Regions from separate parts of the Sutcliffiella sp. NPDC057660 genome, predicted to be linked through region 1. Evidence: riboswitches for the same ligand, from Rfam matches in the RefSeq annotation. Region 1 holds a riboswitch; each other region holds the start of a gene.
The links. A riboswitch is a leader RNA that binds a small molecule or an ion and turns the genes downstream of it on or off. The one in region 1 is predicted to bind cobalamin.

Region 1 (7,872 bases):
TATTCCAGTGTCAATGTTCCTCGTTCCAAATGATTATGATAATCGGTAAGCAATGGTCGTCCCTCCAATCAGTTTCAACCATTATACTATGGATATGGGACGGGTTGGTGAAATTCATCTGAAAATTTATGTAGCTCTTCCAATTGGTCTTCTTTCGAACAATTGCAACACCGTTCACCGTCAATCAACCAAAAGAGAGGCATGCCATTTTCAGGCTGCCTCCTTCCAAAAAGCATATTAAATTATTATTACTGCTTGTATACCCGTCGTCCATTACGACTGGCTGCCCGGTCACACCCTTTGCTTCATCACCTTTTCGAATGATAAATCAACGACAGGTTCCTGAGTTTTTTCCTACATCACCTTTATGAAGGGAAAATATATTATACTAACCCGAAAACAGAACCCTTTGCCAGCGAACGCTTTTATTAACGCGGATATGAAACTGGATTTGGTGCGAGAGGTACATCGACAGCTTCATTCAGCGGCACATTCCCGATGCTTCCGCTCTGGGCGGTTTCAAAAACAACCTGCTTAAACCCGAACTCCTTTGCTGTCATCATCATTGCTTCCAAGGCGAAAATGGTCTCTTCCGTATCGTCGAGAATGCTTGCAGAAGAAAGTACTATCTTTACAAGATCCCCCTCTGGTTGGAGGCTGGTGATTTCTATCGTTTTTGGTACCGAAGCTTCAATCCTGCTTTCGGAATCCTGGTCAGGAGCTGTTTTCATCGCATTCAAGGCCTCTTGGACATCTTCATAGTCCTGTTGGGACAGTACAAGGAATGTCGGACCATCCTGACCGCCTTTGTATTTTAGATATGCTTTGTTCCTGAGCTTTTGTAAATCCTCTGGTCCATTCTTCACATTGCCAGCCATTTCTACGTTTTGACTGCTGCCATTGTTCGTATATTCCACTGTGGTAAAGTGCAGTCGGAACGTTTCCGCAACCTGATCGGCAAACGTAAAGCTTTGAGTGCTCGAATATCCTCTGTATAGAGAACCTACTTCAATCATTGCTTTCTTCGTTCCGTCCTCGTTTTCCGCTTCAGTGATTACAGCCCCATCATTGAGATGAGGGACGCTCAATCCTAATCTATCATAATCCAGTTCATATCGGATTTTCTCAAGGTCATTAATATATGACGCTTCATCTGTTTTTGGTACAACAACGGAAATTGGAAAACTGAATGCTCCATCATTGGACATGGCGTCCCTTGCAGACACTCCGATTGTGATGACATTTTCCGTTTCTTCCATCACATTGGATACCACAAAGGTCGGTTGTTCTGCAGTTAATACATTCATATCATCGGTATCAGACTCTTTGGCATCATCCATTGCAATATCCGTGTTTTCTTTGTCTAAACTTTCTTCCTTACCTATACTCTGTATCCCGACGGCTTCCCCTTTCGCCGAGTCCCCGGAATCATCACGTTCAGCGCTTTCCATGATGCCTGCACCGTCTGAATTCCTGGCTGCTTGATCCATCGATGAATTGGAGCTATTCATGTTCTGCAGGAATAAAGGTGAGATAATGGCGAAAATCAATACCGCAGCGGCTAATGCAAGCGCAGGCATCACGTTAAAGGAGCGTGTTTTTTTATTTAGGCCAACATGTACTTCACGATATATTTGTTTTGGGTCACGGTCATCTTTCACTCTCGGCATTTGCCGCAAAAGCTTTTCCAGTTGTTCTTCCTCCATATGCTGTTTATGACGCATTACTGTTCCCCCCTTTCTCTTGGAGTTCTTCCATATGAGCCTTCAGGACCTTTAAAGCCCTATGTTGAGTCGTTTTCACCTTACTTTCCGTCCACCCCAATATTTGGGCTGTTTCTTGGATCGATAAGGCTTGTATGTACCGCAGGACGAGGACAAGACGATGATCCACCTTACATTTATCCAGACACCGGTACATTTGTTGAACCTGTTCATTTTGTAAAGCTATCTCTTCAGGCAGTGGTGCATGATCTTTTACCTGTTGTGTGCTCCAGTCAAAAGTTTCAAGTAGTTTACTTTTCCAACCCTTCTGCTTTCGGAAAGAATCAATCGCAACATGCTTGGCGATCGAAAAAAGCCAAGTCTTCTCGCTGCTCTTTCCTTCAAACCGATCGTAAGAACGCAAAACCTTTATATAAACTTCTTGAACGAGGTCCTCGGCATGCTCTTTGTTTTTTACCATATAAAATAAAAACTGAAAGACATCATGGTGATATTTTTCATAGAGCTCTTGAAAAACCGTATTCATCCTTTCCCTCCGTTCATTAGATTAGTCGTATACTATATTAAAAAAGTTACATTACAAATATATGACAAAAGTTACAGTTTGGCTATATTCTTTTAGGAATTTTCAGGAAAATATTCATAGTATTTTTGAAGGTAATCTTTTTTATATTTAATAGGAAAATCAGTCCATATTGTTTTATTATAATGGAGGGTCAGTCAACTTTGTAGGGGTCTTTGAGCACCTTTTTTGTTTGGTTTTGTGGAATTCTGGGACAGGTCAGTTCAGAAGAAGTGGACGGAAATGGAACAAGATGGTTCGCCTTACCTCCAAAAAAAAGAAGCCCTTTTCAAGGCTCCCCTTCTGTTCATTGAAGCATATACGCCGCCCGTTCCTTCAGCAGCTTCGATAACACTGGAAATAGTATAATGAAAAATACAACATTCCCAATCGCATGGTTCACATCGAATGGAATTCCTGCCAAATAGTAAGGCCAAAACAGCTTGCCAACTACCAAACGTTCAAGTGACATGACAAAACCATACAAAAGTCCGCAAACGCCTGCATAGATTGCCAAAATGACGACAGGTGTCTTATGGAACCATTTGCCGATCATTCCGCTCATCAACCCGATAATCGACCATGCAATGATCTGGGTGACCGTCCATGTGCCGCTTCCGAGCACCATATTGGAGGCAATCGTACTGCCGCAAGCCAGAATCAATCCTGTCACCGGCCCCATCCAAAATGAACAGATGATGATGATTGCTGTAACAGGCTGAACATTAGGAATGGAGGCGAAAGCAATCCGCCCCACTACGCATAAAGCGATGAGCACCCCTAATAAAGCAAGCTTTTTAGTAGGCATAAAACTATTCCCACTTTGCATAGTCGAAGTGTACAACATCATCTGCCTTGAGCACGTATTCTTTTGCACCGACCATGATTTCTTCCTCATTCACCTTATATGTCCAGAAATAGGAGTTGGCTGTATCCGACTCTACCCCATCAATCCCAACGATAAATTCCTTGGTATCGTCCAGGGTCAATTCGAAGTTACGTTCCATGACTTCCATCAATGATTCGCCTTCTTCAAATTCCAGAGTTTTCTCACTGATTACATCTTCTCCATCCTTTGTCAGCTTGATGGTCGTTTCGAGCTGGTCCTGCTGCTTCTCCTCTACCGGCGCTTCTGTTGAGGAGTTGGAGTTCGTATTATTTCCCCCTGATGCGCATCCTGTCAGTGCCAATATAAATGCTGCTAATAGTGTCAGTAAGAATTTCTTCATGTGTCATTTCCCCTTATGTATGTAGTAGGTAAAACTGCAAGATGGTTTGTTCATCCCCCCGCTGGAAAAATAAGTCCCCTCTTGTTGTTAACTCACTTCTGAAGCAAACAAAAAAACCTCATCCAATATGAAGGATGAGGTGTAAACGGCATAAAAAGCACGTATAAATAAACGCCGTCTCTCTCACTCAACCCCCGAAGCATTGAAACTAAGTTTAGACAATTGGCAGGTCTACTGACTCATGCTTCACCCTACTTTGAGCCTTCCCATATGGCAGCCTGATTTCTCAAGCCGGATCATACAGTGGTTATCTCATTTCGTCCACATTTACAGTTGCGGGGACAGTTTTGGTCTTTCACCAAATTCCCTTTTAAGTCACCGAGGTGACACCACATCTTCAAAACTATTCAATTAACTAGCTTTCATATTACACAATATGTCCCTTGCTGACAAGAAAATGTTTCATACTAAACAAGATTATTCGCTAATGTTAAACATATTACCTCATTGTTCGTGGAATAAACAGGGAAAATGTCGTTCCTTCATTCCATTTCGAATGAACGGAGATCTGGCCATTATGTGCTTCGACAATATTCTTTACAATGGCAAGGCCGAGACCTGTCCCTGCTCGTCCTCTTGTACGAGCTTTGTCCGCTTTATAGAACCGTTCAAACACAAACGGCAGATCCTCTTCAGGAATACCGTGGCCGGAGTCTTTTACATCCATTTTCAAACCTAGATCCGACAAATTGACTAAGATCGTAATTTTTCCGCCCTTTTCCGTATGACGGATCGCATTGTCAACGAGATTGGTCAAAACCTGTTCCATTCTATCTACATCAAATGCGATTTTGCCTTGTCCAGTCATCTCGTAACTTAGACTGATGTTCTTTTCCTTTGACAGCACCTGAAACTTGCGAATTATTTTTTCCACAAACACTGCAACATTAGCTTCTTCATAGTTCAGTAAAATATGGCCTGCTTCCATTCTCGCAAGGTCTAGAAGATCGTTAACGAGTCTCCCCATGCGCAACGACTCATCATAGATGACAGATGCAAGCTCTTTTTTCTCCTCATCCGTTCCTGCAATATCATCGACGATTGCTTCACTGTATCCCTGCAGCATGGAAATCGGTGTACGCAGTTCATGTGATACATTCGCGATAAAATCCTTGCGGAGCTTATCGAGCCTGCGTTCTTCCGTCATATCCCGGATAACGGCAACCGCCCCGCGTATATGTGTCTGGCTGTATAGGGGACTCATCACAATCACCCAGGTGCGTCCTTGGTAGGTGAGCTCAATTGCCTGTTCCTTTTCAATGGAAACCGCCCTCTGGAACATATCCCTGACCTCTGTGGGAAGATCTTCCCCATTGTCACTGCCTTCCTGGTAGAACCAGGCTTGCAAAAAGCGTTCAGCTGGAGGATTCGAGACAAGGATGGTTCCGTCACGGTTCAATGTGATAACACCATCCGCCATCGAGCTTAATATGTTCGCCAAATGCTCTTTTTCCTGATTCAATGCATTAATATTGAATTTCAACTGGCGTCCCATCTGATTGAATGCCATTGCAAGCTCCCCAATTTCATCGTGAGTGAGCATCGGCAGCTTTGTATCAAACTTCCCACGTGCAATTTCAAACGCAGCCTCCCTCATTTTCCGTAGAGGTGCTGTAATTCTGGTAGATAGGAAGAATGCAAAAATCGTTGTTAGGAAAATGGCAAAACCGGCTGCGAGTAAAATGAGCTGGGTTGTCTGTTTTGTTGTTTCCTTGATGGCAAGCAAGGATTGGTAGATGAAGACAGCTCCATCCTTGTTCTCATCCAGGTGTAGTGGAACGCCCACAATCATGATTTCCCCATACATCTCATCATCTTTATTGATATCGGATAAATAGGTTTTTTTCGTTACAATCGGCTGATCCTCGAATACGAGGGAAAGCTGCGGATCATCGAGGAAAAAGGAAGCGGGAAGATGACTGAGCGTTCCGTTTGGGGAATGGCTAAAGTCTTTCTTATCCGAGAACACTACTACCCTTGTCGCTTCATCCACCAGCTCCCATGCGATGCTCATCGCCTGTTCACTATCTGCATGTTGTTCAAGAATGAGCGCTATTTTTTTTGCATCCTTTGTCAGTTCTTTTTCAGCTTCACTGACATGGTAGTTTTCGAAGAACTCCAGCAACAGGATTGTAAGGACAAAAAGAACAAAGGAAACTAAAAGTAAAATGGTAAGCCAGAGCTTACCAACAACACTTTTCCAAATCATGAGTCACTGCCGACCTCAAACTTGTATCCGACGCCCCATACGGTCACAATCATTTTCGAAGCAGGCTCTGATACTTTATTCAGCTTTTCGCGAAGTCTCTTCACGTGTGTATCAACGGTTCGCAAGTCACCAAAGAATTCATATTGCCATACTTCTTTCAACAGTTGTTCACGGTCAAAAACTTTGTCCGGCGATTTTGCAAGGAAATAGAGAAGCTCGTACTCTTTTGGCGTAAGGTTCACTTCCTTGCCGTCGGATGTAACCCGGTGCGCATCATTGTCGATGGTCAGATGATGGAACACTATGACATCCTTTGTTGTTGTTTCCGTTGTCAGGAAGGTTGTGGTCGAAGATCGTCTCAGCAACGCCTTTACCCGAAGTACCACTTCCCTCGGGCTGAATGGTTTCACTATGTAGTCATCTGTTCCAACTTCAAAGCCCTGGACACGGTTGGTCTCTTCCCCTTTTGCCGTCAGCATGATGATCGGAGTCGCTTTCTTTTCACGGATTTCCTTGCATACCTCCATGCCGTCCATGCCTGGCATCATGATATCAAGGAGAATGACATCGTATTCATTTTCCAGAGCAAGCTCCAATGCGGTGTGACCATTGTCGGCTTCCTCAATGGTATAGTTCTCTCTTTCAAGATACATTTTCAACAGTCTTCTGATTCGATCTTCGTCGTCCACTACAAGAATTTTTACGTCTTTTTCCATGAAATTTCCCCTCCTGGTAATGTTTCAATTTTTCAAGAAAAGCCCTCACATTGCTGTGAAGGCTCCATATTCTGCGTTACATAGCATACGAGTGCAAACCTGCGATAATTAAATTGACACCAATCAGATTAAATAGAATAATCGCAAAGCCGATCAAAGTAAGCCATGCTGATTTTTCCCCTTCCCACCCTTTGGAAAGGCGAAGGTGCAAGTAGGCTGCATAGAATAGCCAGGTTATAAGTGCCCATACTTCCTTTGGATCCCATGCCCAATACCTAGTCCAGGCAATCTGTGCCCAAATCGCTGCAAAAATCAGTCCGCCAAGTGTGAATACCGGGAATCCGATAGTTACCGCGCGATAGCTGATTTCATCCACCAGCTCCAGGTTCACTTTTTTAACGGCAGGCTTCAATGCCTGTCCGATTGGTTTTCTAAGAATCAGTCGGAAAAGTCCATATAACAGCAAACCTGCAAAAAGTGACCATATAACCGTATTCAATTTTAATGTGTTTACATAAGCCGGCAGATTCACCAAGGCATTCATTCTTCCGTCTGTCAGGAGTTCTCCCTCATTTGGACCCACTAATGCCGGCAGATGATATTCGACATTCGCATCGGCACCTTTTTTGTCAATATAGGAAAATTCCGCCTGGTACCCTGCAGCACCAAAGCCGATGGAGAGGAAAATAAAGCCAAGGAAACAGATCAAGGAATAGAGCGTCAGCTCAAGCCAAAATGTCTTTTTTCCCTTTTTCGTATAATCTACCACTTTTACAAGATAAATCAAACCTGCCGCAAAGCTGACTGACAGGATCGCCACTCCAAGCGCAACAGTTGAAACATGGATCGCAAGCCAATGGCTCTGCAGCGCCGGAATCAATGGTGCGATGTCTCTTGGAAACATACTTGCATAGGCAATCAACAACAATGCGATTGGCAGGGTGAAGACGCCTAGCGTACTAGTTTTATAGATGAAATAGATGACAATGAATGCCAGCACGAGCATCATGCCAAAGAATGTTGTAAACTCAAACAGGTTGCTGACAGGTGCATGACCGCCTGCAATCCATCGCGTGATAAAATATCCTAACTGTGCAAGGAAGCCCAAAATAGTGATCGAAATTCCTATCTTGGCTGCTTTGCTGCTCTTTTTAGCACGAATTGCGCCACCAAAAAAGGCGGTACCTATTAGATATAGGATAAATGCGGTATATAGTAAATTACCACTAAGCTGTGCCATTGATGAACCTCCTATTCCTCCGCTTTCTCTTTCTTGCTCTCTTGCTCTTGTTCCACTTGATCGACCGGTATGCTAATCGATGTTTCTTGCAATGCTCTATTGATGTCGCCCTTTAGTCCAAACCAGTTTTTA
Region 2 (7,872 bases), on a different contig from region 1:
TTGCGCCGAGCGTGGTTACGATTTTAACCCTTGCGGTCAGCTTTTACCTTTTCTCGAAATCTTTGAAGTTTTTGCCGATAGGAACAGCCTACGCCATTTTCACGGGCTTTGGAGCAGCAGGGACAGCAATTGTCGGTATACTTTTCTTTGAGGAATCTGCTGGTGCTTCTAAGCTTTTTTTCATAGGATTGATGCTTGCAGGAATTGTTGGATTGAAACTCACGACTCCTGCAGAAGTTCAAGGGGAGGAAGGATAATATGGCTTGGATCTATTTGACGATAGCAGGCTTTTGTGAAATTGGAGCTGTTCTTTCGCTTAAAAAGGCTGAAGGATTCAAGCGTCTCCTTCCTTCTTTCCTCTTTATTGTAATCGGAATGATGAGCTTTTACTTTCTTTCACTTTCATTGAAGGAAATACCGATGGGTACGGCCTATGCCATCTGGACAGGTATCGGTTCGGCGGGGAGTGTTCTTCTAGGCATGCTTCTATTCAAGGAATCAAAAAGCATCATCCGCATGCTCCTGCTTTCCATGATTATCATCGGGGTAGTGGGACTGAAAATAACCTCGTAGTGACAAGAGAAGCAACAGAAATTCGAAAAGGCTGGGACAAAAGTGTTTTAGTCTAATTAAAAGCCGAACTAATTTGAGTTTTCATTCAAATTAGTTCGGCTTTTTAAAAGTATTAAAATATTCGTTTAGGCTTTAGTTTACACTAGCGGTTGATTGGAGTGCAAGACGTAGACTCCTTGAAAATGCGAGCATTTTCTGCGTGCGATGCATGGCTTACGAAGCCTTCCTTGTCCTGCGGGAGCAGTGGCCAATGTGAACCCCGCAGGCGAAGCCCAGGAGGCTCACGGGTCACCCGCGGAAAGCGAAGTCTTGCACGGAAATCAATAGCGGTATTTAGAGCCGGCACATAAAGTCCCAGGCCCTTCAATTAATCCATTTCTTTTTCAGGTATTTGTATACTGCTGTCCTCTGATTTCGCAACCACGTAGGCCGCTACTGCATCACCTGTAATGTTGACAGCTGTTCTTGTCATATCTAGAAGGCGGTCGATTCCTAATATTAATGCGATACCCTCAACTGGAAGGTTTACAGATTGTAAAACCATCGCCAATAGGATAAATCCAACACCAGGTACACCGGCTGTCCCGATACTTGCTACAACCGCCAGGCCGACAACCGTAAGTAATTGCGTAAGTGACAGATCAATTCCATACACCTGTGCAATAAACACCGTTGCCACCCCTTGCATGATTGCCGTTCCGTCCATATTGATGGTCGCACCAAGCGGCTGAACAAAACTGCTTATACGCTTTGGCACACCAAGGTTTTCCTGGGCTACATCCATTGATACAGGAAGAGTGGCATTACTGCTTGAAGTACTGAATGCAACACTCATTGCGGGAACAAATCGTTTAAAGAATGTGATCGGGTTTACTTTACCCAGGAATAATGCTGCTCCACCATATGTTACAGTAAAGTGGATTAACAATGCCAGCACCACTACCATAAAATAGGCGCTCATCGCCTTGATAGCATCGATCCCAAGGCCGCCCACCGCAGAAGCGATCAGCCCGAATGCTCCATATGGCGCCGTTTTAATTACAACATGCACAAGGTACATGACGATATCATTGGCTTGTTCAAAGAAGGTTTTGACAACGGATGCCTTCTCTCCCAACGCATTTATGGCAAATCCAAGAAAGACCGCAAAAGCGATGATTTGAAGCATTTCCCCTTTTGCAAGAGCTTCTACCGGATTTTTAGGAATAATATTCAGCAGGGTCTCTTGGACAGGAGGCGCTTCTTCCGGAGCCTGATCTTCTGAAAGCTCATCAACAATCATATCTTCAAAGTTTCCTGCATTTCCAGGCTCGATGACAGAAGCCAATGTTAATCCGATAATTATGGCAATACAAGTCGTCACCAGGAAAAATAAAATTGTCTTAAGACCGATCGATCCCAATTTCTTTGTATCTCCCAATCCCACTACACCAAGTGTAATGGAGATAAGTACAATTGGAACAACCAGCATCGTAATTAAGTTAAGGAAAATGGTACCTAATGGCTGAAACAGGAATTTATCAAATGGTTCGTATAGGCTTGGCGCATAGAGATTAATAGCAAGACCAACTAGAATACCTACGATAAGTCCGATTAGTATTTTTTTCGTGAGTGATAATTTTTTCTTCTTTTTCACATGATGTTCCTCCCTTTTGCAATAGTGATATAATGTTTTTTTGAAGAAAATTACAGGAGATGTATGTAATTCACAAAAGGCGACTTTTTTCATTCTACGTCTAATATAATAATCTGTAAAGTGCGTTATGATAGATTAATTTATGCGCCATGTGTTATATTACAGAGATCAGGTACGAAAGTCGGGTTGTCATCTTTTCATATTTTTGATATAGTTAACAACGATTTTCTACTTTTATTTACCCATTAATTAAACTTTTATAGCATTCACAAATAGAAAAATTTTCATGCAGAAAGATGGAGGGGTTTTCGTTGAAATTACTTTGGAGAGTTATGGTGGCAATATTTGTTCTTATTGCAGCTAAAGTGGCCATCGATTCCTATCAGATTATCAAGGTAGCCGCCGCTGCAGATCACGTTCGGATCGACCCTGCCCTATACTTCAACCTGTCATACTTAATTTTCGGTTTTATCGGGCTGATGCTTTTCTCTGACATATTCAAGAAATTCATCAATAAAAGAAACAACCAGTTGAAGTTTTAAGCCACAAAAAGCAGGCATGATGCCTGCTTTTTTGATTTTAATCCACTTCACGTCCTCTGTACGCTTCATAGATTGCAAACCACTGCTGTCTGGACAGAGAAAGCCCCGTTGCCTCCACAGCCGCTCTTACACGTTCAATTTTCCCTGAGCCGACAATCGGAATGATTTTTGCGGGATGAGCTAACAGCCATGCATACAACACTTGATCGATCGAGGCAGCACCAATCTCCTCTTTTATCTGTTCAAGCACATTTCTTACCCTGACCACACCATCTTCCTGGCTTGTGAAAATCGAGCCTCCGCCAAGTGGCGACCAGGCCATTGGTGACACTCTCTCCTGCTGGCACAGCTCAATGGTTCCAGCTTCGAAATGCTCGAGATGTGTGGCAGAGATTTCGATTTGATTGGTCACTAACTTGAAATCCAAATAGGAGTTCAAAAGCTGATAAGCTCCAGGTTTGAAGTTCGATACTCCAAAGCTTTTCACTTTTCCTGACTCCTTAAGAGCAGTGAAGGCTTCTGCTACCTCCTCCGGGTTCATGAATGGATCCGGTCTATGGATGAGCAGTAAATCTAGATAATCCGTTTGGAGGTTCTTCAAAGATCTTTCAACCGACAGGGTAATATGCTCTTTGCTTGTATCATAATATTTGATTTTATGCTCCGGTCTATTGGATGAAATAAGCTTGATGCCGCACTTGGTTACCAGCTCCATTTCATCTCTCAGAGAGGGTTTGAGGGCCAAAGCTTCACCAAACTTTTCTTCCACCATATAATTCCCATAAATATCTGCATGATCGAACGTGGTCACGCCCGTTTCCAGACACTGTTCCATAAAAGAGAGTGTTTGCTCGTTCGAATAATTCCATTCCTGCAATCTCCACATCCCATGGACAATCCTGGAAATTGAAACTTCTTTAGACAAGTGTATCTTTTCCATTTTTAGCCACTCCTTTTTTTCTACAATTTGGATTATACTAGCTTGCCGGAGAATTTACCAATTTAATTGATACAAGGATTCCATTAATAAAACAAAACTTTTTTCCTATGTGATGCATGTAAAGATATACATCTGTTCTACTATTGATTAGAATAAAAGATAGATAAAAATTGACAAAAAGTGAGGATACTACCATGTCTACACAAGTACACTATAAGATCGGGAAGAAAATGCTAGATTCAGAGATTGAACTATCAGAAAGAATATTGAATGAAATAAGGCTTGCCTATCCTGAAATTTCGGAATACCGGGATCCACATCATCAGGCGGAAATAAAAGAAATCTTCCAGACTCTTATCAAATTTATTGGGAAGTACGTGCAGGACCCGGTGAATACATTATTGGATGAGGCAAAAGACTGGGGTGAATCCGTCGGGATCATGTCTGTTCAGGCTGGCGGCTCCTTGGAGAATGCATTATCCAATATGACGCTGTATAAGCGGGCACTATGGACCTTCATTCAGGAGGAAGGTGCCAAAGAAGGCATTCACCTCAATCAACTTACTGAAATTTTCATCCACATTGATGAGATTTTCAATATCATCGTCTATGGTTTCAGCCATGCATTCACTGTTGCAACCGAACAGAAGATACAGGATACCCGGACCAGTTTCATCAGACTTTCCATCCCGATCGTGCCACTTTTTGAAGGTCTTGCGGTTCTGCCTTTAGTTGGGGAAATAGATGAGCTAAGAGCAAGCATCTTGATTGAAGAGACTTTGCAGAAAAGCAAGAACTTGTCCATCAATAAGTTGATTATTGACTTTTCAGGCGTATATAATTTGGATCAGACGGTAGTGCACACATTAGATCTGCTTATCCGTTCCCTGAAATTAATCGGGATTACACCGATCATTACCGGGTTACGACCGGAACTCAGCCTGCAATTCATCTCCACTGGGGTGAGTTTGACAGATATCCAGATTACAGGTTCCATCGAACAGATTCTCCAGGATTTCCAATTGAACAAATAGGAGCCGCGGTTGTTGCAGCTCTTTTTTTATTTTTTGATTGTAATATACTTAAAGATGGATTATGATAGATTTATCAAAAAACACAAAATACAGTTATTTGAATATGCAAAACAACTACATATAGTATTAATGCGAAAAAGGTGTCTTTAACGAGACTTAATAGGGAATCCGGTGAAAATCCGGGACTGTCCCCGCAACTGTAAGTGCAGACGAATTGAATCACCACTGTATAAGTAGGCTTAACGGCTCTTATATGGGAAGGGTCAATGTAGGAAGAAGCACAAGTCAGGAGACCTGCCTTTTCGATCTAGTTTCTTATTCTTCGGGAGTTGAGATGATGAAACGGTGCTAGAAGCTTGCATGAATCAATACCCCTTCCCTATTGAGTTGGAGGTATTTTCCATGTCGTATTCTAATATCGTTTGATCCACTCAGGCCCTGGGTGGATTTTTTTTATTAGGCTCTTTTCGTAAAGTGTATTGCTTATGTCCGTAAAAAATCGGCATTTGGATTTTTTACAGCATATTTCCCTGTATTATTCAAAAGAAAATAATACTACATGGGAAAAGAGCACGAAAGCAAGTAATGTTACGTGTTTGCGTGGGATACGTCAAAAGCAACAATGCATGCGAAAACAGCCTTTTATTATTGCGAAACGGAGTGAACGGCTTATGATTACTTCAACTTTAAATAATACGAACAAGACATTGGACAGCAAGGATTGGATCCTTGGTATATTGGACGAGTTCCCCCACCTGGAAACAGAATCCTTCAATGAAAAAGCAGCTAAGCTGGTTGGAAACCAAAATACGGAAATCTATAAGCATCTAACCTTGGAGGCGATTGGCTACATTTCGGAGAGTGAGCCGGATTGGACCTTTGTCGCGGAACGGATCCTTTTGAAACAATTATACGAGGAAGCATGCAAGACACGAGGCACTGATACCCCCTATGATAATTTCCATTACCTGTTGCATTCCTTGGTGGAAGTGGGCATTTTTGATCGGGCACTTTTGGAATCATATAGCACAGAAGAAATAAAGGAATTGGAAAAGTCCATCGATCCCGAAAAGGACAAGCTTTTTACATACATCGGGCTCAAGACGCTTGCAGACCGTTATCTGTCCCGTGGCTACAACAAGGCTCTGTGGGAGCTTCCGCAGGAAAGATTCATGATTATTGCCATGACCTTGATGGCCAAGGAAGAAAACAATCGTCTTGCCCTGGTAAAAGAGGCATACTGGGCACTAAGCAACCTGTATATGACAGTCGCGACACCCACCTTCTCCAATGCCGGGAAAAGCTATGGCCAGCTATCGAGCTGTTTCATTGATACTGTGGATGATAGTTTACAAGGAATCTATGACAGTAACACAGATATTGCCAATCTATCAAAGTCAGGTGGCGGAATCGGCGTGTATTTAGGAAAAATCCGCAGTCGAGGAAGTGATATCCGAGGCTTTAAGGGTGTATCGAGTGGGGTCATTCCCTGGATGAAGCAGTTGAACAATACCGCTGTAAGTGTAGATCAACTTGGACAGCGCAAAGGGGCCATCTCTGTATATTTGGATGTCTGGCATAAGGATATATTCCCTTTTCTCGACAGCAAGCTAAATAATGGCGATGAGCGGGTGCGTACCCATGATCTATTCACAGGTGTATGCCTTCCCGATGTATTTATGGAACAAGTGGAAAGCCGTGGCGACTGGTACCTGTTCGACCCACATGAAGTAAGAAATGTGATGGGCTATTCGCTCGAGGATTATTTTGATGAACAAAAAGGCGAGGGCAGCTTCCGTGATAAGTATTGGGAGTGTGTGCACCATCCTTCCCTGCATCATGATAAGGTGCCTGCCATCGATGTCATGAAAAGCATCATGCGGGGCCAGCTTGAAACAGGAAGTCCGTTTATGTTCTATCGTGACGAGGTCAATCGTACGAACCCCAACCATCACCTTGGGATGATCTATTGCACCAACCTTTGTACAGAAATCACCCAGAACCAAAGTGCCACCACCACGAACCAGCAATTTGTAAAGGACGGGGCGATAGTGACGGTGAAGACACCAGGGGACTTTGTTGTATGCAACCTCTCCTCCATCAATCTTGCGCGGGCAATCCCTGCAAAAGTCCTAAAAAGATTAGTAGCAATTCAGGTCCGGATGCTCGACAATGTCATTGATCTTAACAACATTCCGGTCCTTCAAGCAAAGCTGACCAATGAGAAATACCGTGCGATCGGATTGGGAACATTCGGATGGCATCATCTTCTTGCCTTGGAGGGAATCAAATGGGAAAGTGAAGATGCGGTACAATTTGCAGACTCACTCTATAGAGAAATCGCCTTTTATACGATTGGGGCAAGTGCAGCCTTAGCAAAGGAAAAAGGGGCATACCCAGCATTTGAAGGCTCCGATTGGCATACGGGAGAGTATTTCAGTAAAAGAGGTTACCAAACAGATGACCTTTTTGATTGGGGAGCCTTACAGGATCAAATAGCCTTAGACGGCATCCGAAACGGCTATCTCATGGCAGTGGCCCCAAATGCGACCACCTCTATTATCGCAGGCAGCACAGCAAGCATCGATCCCATTTTCCTGAAAGTGTACTCCGAGGAAAAAAAGGATTACAAAATTCCGGTGACTGCCCCTGATTTGAATGCAAGCACCACTTGGTTCTATAAATCTGCCTACCATATCGACCAGCATTGGAGCATCGCCCAGAATGCGGCCAGACAGAAGCATATTGACCAGGCGATTTCCTTTAACCTGTATGTTACCAATGGGATCAAGGCAAAGGCGCTCCTAGATCTGCATCTGGAAGCATGGAAGCAGGGATTGAAGACTACCTACTATGTCAGGTCCACGTCAAAGGAAATAGAAGAATGCGATTCATGCGCAAGCTGATAACTGAGGAGGAAAAACGATGACCGCAACACTTACTTCACGATTACTGATGGACGCAACCGCTCCAAACCGATCGACGAAAATAATAAACGGCCAAAGCTCGAACGTGCTGAACTGGGACGATGTCGCCTTTTCCTGGGCCTATCCCAAATATAAAAAAATGCTCGCAAACTTCTGGTCGCCTTTTGAAATAAATATGTCCCAGGATATCAAACAGTTTCCCGAGCTTTCGCCTGATGAA
Region 3 (7,872 bases), on a different contig from region 1:
GGTTTATTCCCATGAATACCACTATCACGGTCAATAAAACAACCATCCGCTCCGAAGGGGTCATCACAATTCAAGATAATACATTTCCTGTTTCCGGCTATGAAATACATATGGGAGAATCGCATTTTGAATCAGGGTGTGATCATTTAATCGAACTGGACGACAGGGTAGAGGGAGTATGGAGTGAGGATCGGCTGATCATGGGGACTTATTTTCACGGGATTTTTCATAACGACGAGTTCAGGGAGTTCCTCCTAAATGAATTAAGGGTTAAAAAAGGATTGGATCCAATAATCGAAAGGGTCTCTTTTGCCAAAAAAAGAGAAGAATCCTTTGACCGGTTGGCGGATGTTGTGAGGGAACACATTCAATTGGATGCAATCTATCAAAAAATGAAGGAATTTCAGAAAGGTGCCTGCCATGTTAAAGATATGTGAGAAAATACAACCAGTTGACAAAAATATTGGGAATGAGGTGCGTGCTTATTTAGACACCTTAACAAAACCTATCGGAAGCTTAGGAATGGTGGAGGAATTGGCAATTCAGCTCGGGGAGATCACTTCCAGCCGTTTTCCGACGGTTTCTCCTCCTGGTGTGATCGTATTTGCTGCGGACCATGGGGTGGCAGGAGAGGGAGTTTCTGCTTATCCACAAGAAGTTACTGTCCAGATGGTACATAATTTCCTGAATGGCGGAGCTGCGATTAATGTGCTGGCAAAACAGATTGAAGCCAAGCTTGATATTGTCGATATTGGTGTAGCAGGTGAGATCGCAAGGGAAGGGCTCATCTCAAGAAAAGTCCGTTATGGTACAGGGAACTTTTTAAAGGAAGATGCCATGAGTCCGGATGAAGCGCTGGAAGCCATCCAAGTGGGTATGGACGTCGCAAATGATATGATTCAACGGGGAGCAAAGTGTCTATTGCTAGGGGAAATGGGAATAGGCAATACAACAAGCAGCAGTGCTATCCTATCTGTGCTTCTCGGGGAAAATAATCTGGAGAGAATAGTAGGTACAGGTACTGGAATATCCGTGCAGCAGATCAAGCATAAGCAGCAGGTGATCAAACAAGCCATTGAAAATCGCCATCCTGATCCAGGAGATCCATTGGATATATTGTCGAAGCTTGGTGGACTCGAAATAGCAGGAATGATAGGAGCAATTTTTGCTGCAGCCGAAAAGAGAATTCCAATTTTAATAGATGGATTTATTAGTACAGTATCGGCGGTATTAGCGGTAGAAATGTGCCAGCATATCAGAGGATATTTGATAATCGGCCATCAATCAAAGGAAATTGGGCATAGGCGTGCCTTGGAGCTGCTGAAAAAGAGGCCACTGCTTGATTTGGAATTGAGACTTGGGGAGGGATCGGGTGCTGCCCTCGCGTATCCTATCGTGGAGGCTTCAGCCAGGATCCTGAAGAACATGGCCACTTTTTCCGCTGCAGGAGTATCGGAATCGACCATCTCCTGAAGCGGAAAAATTAAATTTACAAGAGTATGAAGTTAAACTATAATGACTTTTAGAATAAAAAAACGAATATTAAGACAAATAGGTTCCTTAAATGTTCATGACAATGAAATTTAAGGTGAAAAGGGAAGTTGGTGCAAGTCCAACACGGTCCCGCCACTGTAAGCGCTGAGGAAAGCTAACGTATCTCCACTTTGCATGATGATGCATGGGAAGGAGTAGCCGACTGATGAAGTGCAAGTCAGGAGACCTGCCTATGTTGTTTTTAAACACCTTCGAGGAAAGGGATGTTTAAAGTGCGTGGTTATTCAGAGACCATTCCTATTTTGCCAGTCTCATTGACAGGGAATATAGGTGCATTTTTACGTTCAACGCTTTCCTTTTGGATAGCGTTTTTTTATTTGCCAAAAAAGCAGAAAAAGGGGAAGAAAAAACATGAAGCAATTATGGAAAAAGTGGAGCATTATTACGCTAATAATGACAATGGCAATTTTAGCGGGATGTGGAGTGAATGGGACTGATACGAACAAGCAGTCAAGTGGCGAAGTAAATGAATCTGCTGCGAATGAAGTGCAAGGAACGGAAGGGAAGCAATTTCCTGTCACCATCAAAGATGAAACCGGCGAGGAAATTGTCATCGAAGCGGAACCGGAATCTATTATTTCCCTACAGGCCAGCAGTACTGAAATCTCTTATGCATTAGGATTAGGCGATAAAATGGTGGGGGTTTCCGACTATTGCAACTATCCACAAGAAGCACTGGAAATAGAGAAAGTTGGGGCGCAGGACATGAATGTCGAGCGTATCCTTACACTACTACCGGATATTGCCCTTGTGACGGACTATCATTTGGAAACGCATGCTGAAATATTGTCCCAGTTTGAAGAAGCTGGTATTACGGTCATTGTTATTGGCAGTGAGACTTCTTTTGATGATGTCTACGAAACAATCGATCTGATCGGTACTGCTACAGGTAAGAAGGCTGAGGCCAAAGAGCTGGTTTCCGATATGAAAGAACGTCTTGAAACGGTGAAGGAAAAGGCAAAATCTGTAACGGATAAAAAGAAAGTGTGGGTCGAGGTATCACCGGCTCCGGATATTTTCACAACAGGCCAAGGAACGTTTATGCATGAAATGCTGGAATCCATCCAAGCAGAAAATGCAGCAGGCGACCAAGAAGGCTGGGTCAAGATGACCGAAGAAGAAATCGTTCAATTAAATCCTGATGTGATTGTCACCACGTACGGATACTATGTGGAAAGTCCAAAGGAAACGGTGATGGCACGTAATGGCTGGGCCGAGGTTCCTGCAATAAAATCTGGAGAAGTACATGATGTGGATAGCGATATGGTAACGAGACCTGGTCCTCGTTTAATTGAAGGGGTGGAAACACTTGCAAAAATCGTTTATCCGGAAATATTTAACTAATAAGCTCGTTTGGCTCTATATAGGATGTGGAGGGTTTGTACTTGGTGCAGCCCTCCTTGGTCTATTAAGCAGTAGTGTAACCATTCCGATCACTACCGTCCTCCATATTGTCCTGGAAAATGGTTTTGGGCTGCGGTGGTTGGAGGAAGTCCCGAAAAATGAAGAGATGATCATTTGGAATATCCGCTTTCCCAGGGTCCTTCTTGCCCTTTTTGTGGGAGCTTCATTGGCGTTGGCGGGTGCTGCGTTTCAAGGGCTGTTACGCAATCCGTTGGCAGATCCCTATACGATTGGGGTTTCATCGGGAGCGGCACTCGGAGCGGTTGCTGTTCTGTTCTTTCAGGTTACGATTATTGGTTTAGGGAGCTTTACCCTTCCTTTTGTCGCTATTATCAGTGGACTGCTTTCCCTATTGCTTGTCTTTGGATTGGTTCGCTTAAGTAACAGAGGGTTTGCAATAGAAACGATCATTTTGGCAGGAATCATCATCAGTGCCTTTATCGGCTCTATCATTTCCTTGATCATCTCCTTAGGGGATCGGGATTCCATGACACAGATCATCTATTGGCTTTATGGAAGTGTCGGAATGAGAGGCTGGGGTCATGTACAGCTAATCGTTCCTTTTATGATACTTGGTACAATGCTCCTCTTCATTCATTATCGCGAATTGAATGCCATGGCTTTGGGAGAGGAGGCAGCCGATCATATCGGGGTAGATGTGAAACGGGGTAAGATTTTCATTTTAGTGGGGGCTTCCCTTTTAACAGGGGCGGCAGTCGCGGTTTCTGGGTCCATCGGTTTTGTCGGTTTGGTTATTCCTCATCTTATAAGGCTTATAACAGGTCCCAATCACCGGCATGTCTTGCCATTATCCATGCTTGTTGGTGGAGGGTTTCTCGTTTTGGCAGACCTGGGAGCAAGAACCATTATCGCACCGAAGGAATTGCCGATTGGGGTCATTACGGCATTGATTGGCGCACCGGTTTTTGCAGTGTTACTGGTTCGAGAAAGAGTAGGAAGGGGGAAGGCAATTGATTAAGGTCAGAAAGCTGACAGGTGGTTATTTAGCTGGCCCTGTAATTAAAGAGCTTGATTTGAATATTCAAAAAGGGGAGTTTTTCGCGCTGTTGGGACCGAACGGAAGTGGGAAGACGACTCTGTTTAAATTGATTACAGGACAGCTTCCCATTCAGCAAGGAGAAATTCTTATCGACGAAAAACCAATTACTTCCTTTTCTAAGCTGGAAAAAGCGAAAAAAGTCGCCGTACTGACCCAGGAGGTCCAGGTGTCTTTTGATTATACGGTGGAAGAAATTATTAGCCTTGGCCGCTATCCACATCAAACAGGGATTTTTAAGAGCCTATCCAAAGAAGATAAGAAGGTCATGGAATATGTGATGAGAAAAACCAGAATAACCAAGTTTCGCGACACACAATTCCGCAAGCTTAGCGGAGGGGAAAAGCAGCGGGTACTATTGGCAAAAGCATTGGCTCAGGAGCCGGAAATTCTCTTGTTGGATGAGCCCACGAACCATTTGGATATCAAGCACACCTTTCAAATGCTGGATTTGATAAAAGAATGGCAGCAATTAAAAGGACTGACCGTATTTTCCATTTTGCATGATCTGAATGTTGCTTCCCTTTATGCCGATCGACTTGCCTTGCTTTATGAGGGTTCGTTTCTTGAAGTGGGGGACACCGACACATTGCGCAAGGAAGATCAGTTGAAAAAAGTCTATGAAGTGGAGATCCAAACGCAATCACACCCAATCGTACCAAAACCTCAGCTCATCATGACGCCAAGCTTTGAGCAGCCAGGTCATTCCTATAGCCTTCACAAAGCTTACCAGATGGAACAGACGTCCGATTATATTCATGTTTTATTCAATCAGCCAATGCGTTGTATCTCCAATGGTGTGGTGGGGGATGGCATTCAATGGCTGAAGCATTTCTGCAATTTTCACGTTTCAAAAAACTATAATTGCTCCAATCCGAAAAAAGATCTACATGAATGGATGGAAAAATATCATATTCCCCCTGAACAGGCAGTAGGATTGATGACGGCTGTACAGCTAGAGGATGTCACGATTGTGATGGAGAAAATAGAGGGAATTGAATTTTTGGCAGTCGTTACTGCCGGGGTAGGAAATGCGGTAGATATCTCGAAAGGGCATCCAGCCAATTTACCGCTCCAGATCGGGACCATCAATATGATGATATTTATCGATGCCCATTTTACGGACGGAGCACTCGTTAATGGACTTATGTCTGCAACGGAAGCCAAAGTGAAGGCGCTTCAGGATCTGGAAATTATGGACCCGGAAACAAAAACGCTTGCTACCGGGACTTCTACCGATGCGATGGTTCTAGCTGTCACGCAGCAAGGGGTACAGACTCCTTATGCAGGGTCGGGAACGGTAGTCGGGAAGGGAATTGGCCATGTTGTCTATCAGGCTACAGTGCAAGCGATCCGGAAATATTTGAAAAGGGTCCAGGGATGATGGAAGCACCGTTCTACATAGGTTGTTTGATACTGATAGGAGCGATTTTACTGGACTTATGGATTGGTGATCCAGGGTGGCTGCCGCACCCTGTCATTCAGATGGGAAGGCTCATTACATTTTTGGAGAGAAAATGGAACCTTGGAACAAATAGAAGGATAAAAGGGGTGTTTCTTACAGGTACCGTCGTTTTTACCGTTTATGTTGTGACTTTTTTCTTCGTCAGTATCGCTTATCACATTTATTATGCAGTTGGTATAGTAATGGAGATTTGCTTAATATCCACCACAATCGCGATAAAGGGGCTTGCTTCTGCCGGGAAAAGTGTAAAGAAGCCCTTGGCTAATGGGGATTTAGTGGCGGCTAGGAAAAGCCTCAGCATGATTGTCGGCAGGGATACCGGGCATCTGGAAGAAAGCGAGATTGTGAGGGGAGCGGTGGAAACTGTTTCCGAGAATACTGTCGATGGGATAACGGCGCCATTGTTCTGGGCATTAATTGGCGGTGCTCCTTTAGCGATGGCGTACCGGGCGATCAATACGCTCGATTCCATGGTTGGCTATAAAAATGAACAGTACATCCAGTTTGGCTGGGCATCTGCAAGATTGGATGATATAGTCAATTGGCTTCCGGCGAGATTGACTGCTTTGACTATGTGGTTTTCTTCATTTTTTATGCGCGGTTCAAGGCATATGGAAGCACTGAAAACTACATGGAGAGATGCCAGAAAGCACCCAAGCCCGAACAGCGGTTGGTCTGAGGCCATGGTAGCTGGATTGATGGGCGTTCAATTGGGCGGAATCAATTACTATAAGGGCAGGATTTCAAAACGGGCAACAATGGGGACTCCTACCAGGAAATTATTGACCACAGATATTGATAAAGCCATCCGCTATATGCATGGAGGCTGGCTTGGGTTTTTAGTGCTTCTACTAATAGCACTTTATATTGTACAGTTCTAGTAATGGAGGGGGCACACCGATGAAATGGCCAGAGCACGGCGGACAACCAGCAACAATGAAGCAGCTTTTTCAACTAGAGAAGGAGAAAACCATCCTTGATTTCAGTGCAAATTTAAATCCCTTAGGGCCTCCAGCTTGGCTTAAAGAGGAACTATATAACCGGTATGAGAGTCTTACTCATTACCCGGATCCAAGTTATTCTCGCAGCATAGCCTCCCTTGCAGAGCATGAGCAGGTAGAGGAGGGTGAAGTACTACTGACTAATGGTGGAGCAGAAGCGATCTTTTTGGCAGCGAAATATTTTGAAGGAAAGAAGGCTTTGATTTTGCAGCCCACGTTCGTGGAATACGAGCGAGCGTGCAAACATTATCATATCGAAACAGAGGATATAGGGTTATTGCCTCAGGATGGATTTGCCTTACCTTTTGATCTTGTTATGGAAAAGCTCCCCGAAAAGGATGTCCTGTTCCTGTGCCGCCCAAATAACCCGACAGGTACAGTTGTTCCGGAAAAGCAGATACGAGCGTTATTGAAGGAAGGGTTAAAAACGAATACATATGTCGTGGTGGACGAAGCGTTCGTGAACTTTGTTTCGGACCTTTCGCTGTCTGTATTGGTCGCTTCGTATCCGAATTTACTACTTTTGCGCTCTTTAACAAAAATGTATACCATCCCCGGGATTCGCCTGGGATACATGTTGGGAAACAGTAGATTGATAAAAAGATTGAAAGCGGAGCAGATTCCATGGAGCATCAATGCATGGGCGGACGCTATTGTGCCAAAGCTGCTGGAAGATAATAGATTTGTAGACCGGACGAAATTATGGCTGCAGGAGCAATCGCAAAAAGTAAGGTCTTCCATAGCCTCTATGGGGTTCTATGTTTCCCCATCCCAAGCAAACTTTTATCTATTGCAAGATAGCCAACATCCCCAACAGACAGACGAATTATTCCGTTATTTATTTCACCATGGTGTGCTGGCGAGACATACCCATAACTTTAAAGGGCTGGACGGGAATTTTCTACGGCTTGCCATACGGTCTGAAGAGGAAAACCGCTACTTAGTTTCTGCTCTTCAAAAGTGGAGGATAGATACATGATTATATTTATTTCCGGAGGGGCACGGTCAGGGAAAAGCACGTATGCAGAGAAGATGGCCCGCTCTATTTATTCGAATGCAAAAAATGCACGGTTAATCTATATTGCTACCGCTAAACGAAGTGATAAAGAAATGGAGCGGCGTATTAAGATTCACCGGCAGGAAAGAGAGGATGAATGGCAGGTAGAGGAAGAATCTTATGAACTATCTCGAATTCTTGAAAATTTACAATCCGGGGATGTGATTCTAATCGATTGCCTGACGATTTGGTTAAGCAATATGATGTTTGATAGAACATATTCCTATTCCGAACTAGTCGATGAGGTTTCAAAATGGTGCAGCATCGCAAAAGAAAAACAGCTTCAGCTCATCATTGTGTCCAATGATTTGAATGAAGGGTGTCCTTCCCGTTT
Region 4 (7,872 bases), on a different contig from region 1:
TTCTCAATATCTCCAACCAAAATGACTGGCGCATCTGCCAGACGCGCCACACGCATGTTGACAAGCTCCCTGTCATTCAAATTGATTTCAGCCGGACTTCCCGCTCCTTCTATCACTACACATTCATAGCCTTGCACCAATTTCTCATAGGAATCCTGAATCAGCTTTAATCCTTGCAGGAAAAAGTCCTGCCGGTACTCTCCTGCCTTCATATTTTGATAAGGGACACCATGCACCACGATTTGGGATTCATAGTTTCCTGTAGGCTTGATTAGTATCGGATTCATATCGGTGGTGGCGATAATGCCGGCCGCTTCCGCCTGAACACCTTGGGCTCGTCCAATCTCCTTGCCATCGAAGGTGATATAGGAATTCAGGGACATGTTCTGCGATTTGAACGGAGCTGTTTTAAATCCATCCTGTGCAAATATCCTGCATAAGGCTGTGACAACCGCACTTTTCCCTGCATCGGAATGAGTGCCTTGAATCATGATGGGCATCGCTTTATCCATTTGCTTTCCACTCCAGACATTGGTTGATCCAATTTTACTTCTATCCATCATTCAGATCCTTCACGCAGAATTAAAACTCGATTCCTTTTACAGCCGGCACTCCATCGTTGTAATAATGCTTTTCCGGTTCGATAATGGATACTAGATCTGCCAAATCCTTTATTTCATCCTTTGCATCTCTGCCGGTGATGACCAGGTGCACGTGTGCCGGTTTATTTTTTATCACATCCATGACCTCTGCTAAAGGAAGGACATCCTCTATCGGAAAACGGTCGATTGCCAATGCATTGTTCAGTTCATCTAAAACCACTACATCAAATTCCCCACTCAGCACAGCTTCCTTCGCCTTGGGCCAACCACTTCTCAACGCCTCACGATGGTCCTCGGGTGTTTTCGTCCAAGTAAAACCGGCCCCAAGCTGTACCATCTCAATTCCGAGTTTCTCTAAAGCTATTTGTTCCCCATAGGAACGCTCCGGTGACTTGATAAACTGAAAAATTTTCACTTTCATCCCTCTCCCAGTTGCGCGAAGAGTCAGTCCCAACGCCGACGTTGTTTTGCCTTTCCCATCACCTGTAAAAATAAGTGTCAACCCTCTTTGCTTTTCTTTGCCCATATGAACCTCCTGTAAAAAAGTAATGTAACAGATTAAGAGGAGAGAATTAAAAAACGCCTCTCCTATATTAGGAAAGACGCTAAAGCGCATTATGAATCGCATATCCACTTTTCACAAATTAAATCTATGAAAGCAGCGAAATAGTAATGTCACTTTAAGCATTCTTTCCTCGTAGAATCCTTAAAAACAATTAGGCAGGTTTCCTGACTTACGTCTCATCACAGCGTTAATCCTTCCCATGCATGAAAAGCACAGTGGATAAAAGCTAACACCGTTCAACGTTTACAGTGGCGGGGTCCGTGCTGGTCTTGCACCAGCTTCCCTTTTAACCTCCGAAAAGGCACCTAAATGTTAATATGTAATTGGGTAATTTATTTCTTCACAATATAGTGTATCGTATTGCACTTTGAATGTCTTGCAGATTTTAATCATGCATGTTGTTTCGCAGCGGCATCATGATGCTTCAACGCATGGTGCTCAATTTTAGCCAGTTCCTCTAATAAATCATTGATTGCTATCAGTTCATAAAAAATAACGGTATCCGTCGATAAAATATGATAATCTGTTTCGTTTATTGCCGGAATTCTTTCAGCAAGCTGATCAAAAAGCCTGTCTACCAATCGATGATGCTCTTGTGTCATGTCATATTCTTCATTTTGTAAAACTTCATTCATATTTCGTACGGTTGAGAGTATAAGAGAAGATTTGTCCTGATTGGCTATCCTTTTATGACTAGGGATGAAAATCAAGTTCCCGACGTGATAGGTCAACTGTGTCAAGATTTTCAGTTTTCTATTTTCATAATAGAAATGTCGCATGTCTTTTCTCTTGTAGTGATGGTATTTCCACTCCTCTTTCTGATAGCTGCAAAGGTCCCCGACTCGCTCCACCTCTCTCACTATCTTATGAAAGGTCAATCTGGTCTGCCTGGGATTGGCATGCATTTTCCCTTTAATCAGCTCCCCACCGCTTCTTTCTATCAAGAGCCCTGTTTCCTTTAACAACCCCCTGATTTTTTCGGAGATGGCTGGCGTGTAGTTTGGCTTTAACACCAGGAGGTTTACAAGTGTGGATACAGATAGTCCAGTGATGGTCGTCCCCAACCTGACCAAAAAGGAGGAAAGATAGTGGTCATGAACGGTCGTGATCATCGCCACACCAGTCAAGGTGGCAACTAAGATTCCATCATCCAGGTGCAACTTATGGCAGGTGATGATGGTTGCAAGTGCCACCAATGTGTACGTTACAGGATTATCGCCAAAACCAATATAAAATAAAATGGCATATCCTGCGCCGATGCCCGAGGCCGGAAACCGGACAAACGCTTTTTTTATCGAATTGGCAGCTGTCGGTTCAATGGTAACGATTGCCGCAATGACAGCAAACATGGCAGGCCATGCCAAAGCCTCGCAAATCAACGCGGTAATGAACACCGCAATGCCTGTTTTGAGTATCCTTCCACCAACAAAGTGCTTTAGTTTATGTATGTAGGTCATGTTTGTTCAGTCCCTTAAGTAAGCGTATTCTTTCATTATAACGCAAAGGATGGAGGAAAAAAGGGAAAAAATTGAACTTACCTTTACTCGGATTCATTTGAACACTTGAGATTTATCACTTTAAAGCAACGGGGGTCAGGCACCTTTTAACAGTGCAATCCATGATAAAATGGAACAAAATTGCCAAGCATCATCTACAGGACGTTAATTCTCTATGCATGACGGATTCTCTTATAAAAATAAACAATCCAACAACCTTATTTGTTATAATTTTGGTATACATTGGAATTGACAGGGAGATGGTAGATTTGTTGTTTAAGAAGAAAGCATCCAAGGGTGAGGTAAACGGTGTCTCCTATTTGAATGGAGAAATTTCCTTGAAGGGTGTTTCTTTAAATGTTTACAGCTATTTGATTGATGGCATGTTAATCGATACCGGGGCACACTCTCTGCATAAATTTTTTGAACCCTTCCTTGATGAAGCGGATTTTGATCAGGTCATGCTCACCCATTTTCATGAAGACCATACTGGCTGTGCCGCATATGTCCAAAAAACGAAGAATGTGCCGGTCTATCTTAATGAAACATCTATCGCTTCCTGTTTGATGCGGGCAGATTATCCCTTCTATCGACAGCTATTCTGGGGAAGACGCAGGCCGTTTCAAGCCCAACCTGTCTCAGAGAGCTTCCAATCCAGAAGTGCCACTTGGGATGCCATCGACACCCCCGGTCATGCCTATGATCACAAAGCCTTTCTTAACAGGGAAACAGGACAGTTGTTCACCGGCGATTTGTTTGTAAGTGTGCGTACCAAGCTGGCATTGGCTGATGAAAGCACCCCTGAAATCATCCGCTCCTTGGAACGTATTTTATCCTATGATTTTCTTGAAGTTTTTTGCAGTCACGCAGGATATCTGGAGGACGGCCGTAAAGCAATTGAAAGAAAACGCGACTATTTACTTTCTATTCAAGCGGAAGTACTATCCTTGTATAAAGACGGCTATTCAGCTGAAGAAATTCGTCGTAAGCTTTTCCCCAAGACATTCCCAATCGTAAAATTTTCGCGGGGGGAATGGGATTCGATCCATATTGTCACATCTATTTTGAGAGAGCATAGTTTACAACCTCATAAATAAGAAAAACGAATTCGCAAAAGAATTCGTTTTTTCTAGAAGGAAACCACAGGCTGCATTTCCAGAAAAGCAGCTACCTTTCTTACGGCGTCCTCGCTATCCTTTGCTTGGATCGTCACCTTCCTGCAATGCTCATATTCTTTTTCGCCATGGAGATATCTCGGATCATAATAATGCTCGAGCAGAAGTTGAACGACACGGGCATAGTGTTTACTATCCAGCAGCTCCTGGATTTCTGTCGCGACTGGCGTATGGATGCGCCTTTTTATTTTTTCAAAAGCCTCGATGCATGTTTGATGATGGGCTGCGGGCTGATATTCATCCAGGATATTCTGTACACGAACCTCTAGTGGGAGCTCGATATAAATGTGAGTCGATTCCCGTTTTTTATCCATGATAGATTCCGGCAACAGGATTTTCCCCATCCGCTTGCTCTCGGCCTCAAAAACAAGATAAGGTGCCGCATGCAGATTCAACATTTCATGAACAAGCTCCGCTTCAAACATCTTCTGATTGGTAGGTGGTAGTCCGATCTGCCCGAAAATTGATCCCCGATGACTGGCCAAGCCCTCCAGGTCAAGGGAAGGAATACCATTCTCCTTTAGCTTTCGCAATATCACCGTCTTCCCTGAGCCTGTCCCGCCATTCAAAATAAAGCAACCCGGCCGGATTTCCAACTGCTCGAGCTGTTCAATCACAGAGCGGCGATGCGCCTTGACACCACCCTGAAGACGTTTCGCTCTGATGCCCATCAATTCCAGTAGCGTCACAGTTGTTTTGCTTCGCATTCCCCCACGCCAGCAGAAAACGATAATTGGCGCTTGTAGTTTTTGAAACGAACGGATAAATCCTGGGAGCTTTGCGGATACGATTTCCAATGCCCGGTCCTTTGCCGCTTCCACGTTTACCTGCTTGTAGAGAGTCCCTATCTCCGCCCGCTCCTCATTATCGAAAATCGGAATATTGATGCTGCCGGGTATGGTCATATCTGCAAACTCACCAGGTGATCGCACATCCACAAGAACGGCCCGTGTCCCCTGCACGATCTCCAGCATTTCTTTCACCTTGACTTCTTGCGCCATCTTCATCCACCTCTCCATCATTCAGAAAAATCAGATACCATCATTTTAGCCGAACGAAGGAAGAGTTAACAGATTGAACAGAAAAATTAGTCTGGACTACATAAAAAAGACTAATTTTAACAGTCTAATTGTGCATATTAAGAAAGATAAACTATCGGAAAGGGAGTTGATGAGGTATGTCAAATCAAGGTAAGCAGAATAAGGAACAGACAAGAGAACAAATTGAAAAGCACGATAATAAAAACAATGTGGAATTCGGCAATGACTTTCAGATTGGAAACAATGCTTCACAAAGCCAGAAGAAAAGCGGTACCCAGGCAAATAAAAAATAACCTTATAAACAAGAAAAACAGCCTCCACTAACGGTTCTTTTACTTGTCACAGTATCCAATATGTCTATTAAAATGACCAACGATTTGTATGTGAAATTGATGGTCATTTTTTTATGGATAAAACGCGAATAATGATAAAAATAGGCTTGAAAGTGTGGTCCAATTAGTATATCGATATGTAAGGCTACGAAGATTTCTGTTACCTCTTAAATCGGACTGCAAATTTAAAAACCACTTTTTTCTTTGGCTCTGTAATTATTCTTTGATGATTTTTTTTAGGTATGAGAATAAATAGGCGGAGAATTTCCTGTTAATGTTTATAGAGGAAGCTTAAGAAGCAAAGATAAGCGGAGAATTTCCGGTTAACTGCTCTAAATAAGGAAAAATTCTAAGATTTGGAACATATAAACGAAAAAACTCCGCTTATTCTTCGGGAAATATGGGTATTTCCCAATTTAAACGGAATTTTTCCTGTTATTTTTTACACTGTTTAGTTTTATAACAGTACTTTGGCCATAATACGCATTATACATTAGGTGGCCCTTTGTAATATTCTTACCCTGCATCTTGCAGAACAAAATGTATAACAAATATAAGCAGATTTTTAACCGCATTTTTAATAAAAAGTGACAGGTATCCGAAAACGTTATCTACATTCGAGGCTGTTTTCTTTATTAGTTTTCCGCTAATTTAGCTTTTACATCGGGATTAACTGCTTCTGCTTTTGCCTCTGCTTCCGCTTCATCCCCTATCGGATCCTCTGCCTGCTTTGCCCTCTTAATGAAGAAGGAAAGAACAAGTGCCACTGCGGCGATAAAGACGGACACAAGGAATGCGAAGTTGATCCCTTCCAATGTGGATTGCAGCATGATCTGCTGTTGCATGGCCCCGAGCGCTTCCGCAGAAGGATCGGCACCAAGCTTAGGCATTTCTGTCGCAGCAAGGTCACGGCCATAGCTTTCAGCCCGTGTGGACATGAGGGTTACGAGGAATGCCGTACCGATTGCCCCTGACACCTGCTGCAACGTGCTGTTCATCGCTGTACCGTGTGGATAGAACCTTTTTGGCAGCTGGTTCAGTCCGTTTGTGGAAACTGGCATGAATACCATCGACATCCCGAACATCCTTACTGTATAAAGGATGACCAGTTGTGTATAGGATGTTTCCAGCGTCAATTGGCTGAAGAAATAGCTCGTTACGACCGTAATCGTCAATCCTGTTATCGCGAGTACTTTTCCGCCGTATTTATCAAAAAGTTTCCCTGTAATCGGGGACATGAGCGCCATCGCAATTGCTCCCGGAAGCATCATAAGACCTGCATCCAACGGGGAGATGCCACGTAAAGTCTGCACATAGATCGGCAAAAGGATCATCCCGGAAAACATCGCCATCGTGATGACCATCGAGATGGCGGAGGATAAGGCGAACATCGGATACTGATAGATCCGGAAGTTCAGCATCGGCTTTTCCTGGCGGAGCATGCGGAGGATAAACCATGTCAGGGTTACCACTCCAATAAGAATAGTTCCATAGACAAGCGGACTGTCCCAGCCTTTGGAACCGGCAGAACTGAAGCCATAAAGGAGTCCGCCAAATCCTAAGCTTGATAATAGAACCGAGAACATATCCAGGCTAATATTCGGTTTCACCTTTTTATCCTTCAATAGGAAAATACCTAATAAAAGGATGACCGCCGCGATCGGTGTGACAAAATGGAACAGCATTCTCCAATCATAGTGTTCGATGAGCCAACCGGATAAAGTGGGACCGATTGCCGGCGCACCCATCATGATCAGACCGAATACACCCATTGCAGCTCCCCTTTTTTCCACTGGAAAGCTGACGAGCATCACATTCATCAATAAAGGCATCAAAATGGCAGAGCCGGATGCCTGCAGCATGCGTCCCGTTAGAAGTACCGGAAAGACATGGGCAAAGCCTGCAAGGACAGTTCCGATTGTGAACAGCCCCATTGCCGCGATGAACAAATGTCGGACAGAATATTTTTGAATGAGAAATGCAGTGGTCGGAATCAAGATCCCGTTCACCAGCATGAACCCTGTGGTGAGCCATTGGACGGTCGAAGGACCTACCTCAAGCTCCGTCATGATCGACGGCAGGGCTATGTTCAGTAATGTATTATTTAAAAAAGCAATAAAAGCGCCAATCATCAGGATAGCCAGTATCCCGTATGGCGGTCGCTGTGTGGATTCAGTTTGTTGCATGTTGTTTCGCTTCCTCTCTCCCTATACTATGAGTTCATTATTTTATACTGTAGTTTCATAATGTTCATCTTATACCATCAGTACAATTTTTTCAATAAAAATAAGGTGTTATTTATTGGGGTTTGTGTAAGCTGCGAAAATAAGGTAGTATGAAAATTATACTAGCAGTCTAAAAGGTGATAAGATGAATGAACGAAAATTACAGGTAATCAAGAAGGCCCATCAGCTATTTATTGAAAAAGGGTTCCAAGCTACATCCATCCAGGATATTCTCGATTTCAGCGGTATTTCAAAGGGCACCTTTTATAATTATTTTTCTTCCAAGAATGAACTGCTTATCGAGCTGTTCAAGAGCATCTATACGAAGCTGGAAAAAGACCGGGCAGACCTTTTGATCGGCAAGGACCCAGCTGATATCAACATCTTCATCCAGCAGATTGAATTGCAGATGCATACCAACCGTGCCAATAAGCTCA

Region 2: linked by a shared signal. The riboswitch ahead of ACFVAD_RS05305 (ribonucleoside-diphosphate reductase subunit alpha) and the one ahead of ACFVAD_RS09970 (DUF4430 domain-containing protein) in region 1 are both predicted to bind cobalamin.
Region 3: linked by a shared signal. The riboswitch ahead of ACFVAD_RS11615 (ABC transporter substrate-binding protein) and the one ahead of ACFVAD_RS09970 (DUF4430 domain-containing protein) in region 1 are both predicted to bind cobalamin.
Region 4: linked by a shared signal. The riboswitch ahead of ACFVAD_RS11630 (cob(I)yrinic acid a,c-diamide adenosyltransferase) and the one ahead of ACFVAD_RS09970 (DUF4430 domain-containing protein) in region 1 are both predicted to bind cobalamin.

What each region holds. Positions count from the first base shown of each region.
Region 1 is NZ_JBHVHV010000007.1:202,959-210,830, forward strand. It holds gene ACFVAD_RS09950 (histidinol-phosphatase) at 1-53, opposite strand, end outside; gene ACFVAD_RS09955 (hypothetical protein) at 429-1,724, opposite strand; gene sigX (RNA polymerase sigma factor SigX) at 1,714-2,250, opposite strand; gene ACFVAD_RS09965 (ECF transporter S component) at 2,594-3,094, opposite strand; gene ACFVAD_RS09970 (DUF4430 domain-containing protein) at 3,099-3,515, opposite strand; cobalamin riboswitch at 3,723-3,924, opposite strand; gene ACFVAD_RS09975 (ATP-binding protein) at 4,015-5,784, opposite strand; gene ACFVAD_RS09980 (response regulator transcription factor) at 5,781-6,500, opposite strand; gene ccsB (c-type cytochrome biogenesis protein CcsB) at 6,577-7,740, opposite strand; gene resB (cytochrome c biogenesis protein ResB) at 7,752-7,872, opposite strand, start outside.
Region 2 is NZ_JBHVHV010000004.1:125,979-133,850, forward strand. It holds gene ACFVAD_RS05275 (DMT family transporter) at 1-257, shown strand, start outside; gene ACFVAD_RS05280 (DMT family transporter) at 259-573, shown strand; gene ACFVAD_RS05285 (dicarboxylate/amino acid:cation symporter) at 941-2,209, opposite strand; gene ACFVAD_RS05290 (hypothetical protein) at 2,521-2,751, shown strand; gene ACFVAD_RS05295 (aldo/keto reductase) at 2,789-3,691, opposite strand; gene ACFVAD_RS05300 (STAS domain-containing protein) at 3,886-4,725, shown strand; cobalamin riboswitch at 4,847-5,041, shown strand; gene ACFVAD_RS05305 (ribonucleoside-diphosphate reductase subunit alpha) at 5,397-7,631, shown strand; gene ACFVAD_RS05310 (ribonucleotide-diphosphate reductase subunit beta) at 7,651-7,872, shown strand, end outside.
Region 3 is NZ_JBHVHV010000009.1:35,925-43,796, reverse strand. It holds gene ACFVAD_RS11625 (cobyric acid synthase) at 1-437, shown strand, start outside; gene cobT (nicotinate-nucleotide--dimethylbenzimidazole phosphoribosyltransferase) at 421-1,473, shown strand; cobalamin riboswitch at 1,537-1,742, shown strand; gene ACFVAD_RS11615 (ABC transporter substrate-binding protein) at 1,906-2,898, shown strand; gene ACFVAD_RS11610 (FecCD family ABC transporter permease) at 2,864-3,937, shown strand; gene ACFVAD_RS11605 (adenosylcobinamide amidohydrolase) at 3,930-5,399, shown strand; gene cbiB (adenosylcobinamide-phosphate synthase CbiB) at 5,396-6,361, shown strand; gene cobD (threonine-phosphate decarboxylase CobD) at 6,381-7,460, shown strand; gene ACFVAD_RS11590 (bifunctional adenosylcobinamide kinase/adenosylcobinamide-phosphate guanylyltransferase) at 7,457-7,872, shown strand, end outside.
Region 4 is NZ_JBHVHV010000009.1:44,372-52,243, forward strand. It holds gene ACFVAD_RS11625 (cobyric acid synthase) at 1-512, opposite strand, end outside; gene ACFVAD_RS11630 (cob(I)yrinic acid a,c-diamide adenosyltransferase) at 583-1,128, opposite strand; cobalamin riboswitch at 1,305-1,491, opposite strand; gene ACFVAD_RS11635 (aromatic acid exporter family protein) at 1,557-2,624, opposite strand; gene ACFVAD_RS11640 (MBL fold metallo-hydrolase) at 2,933-3,760, shown strand; gene mnmH (tRNA 2-selenouridine(34) synthase MnmH) at 3,793-4,839, opposite strand; gene ACFVAD_RS11650 (hypothetical protein) at 5,016-5,171, shown strand; gene ACFVAD_RS11655 (DHA2 family efflux MFS transporter permease subunit) at 5,846-7,396, opposite strand; gene ACFVAD_RS11660 (TetR/AcrR family transcriptional regulator) at 7,581-7,872, shown strand, end outside.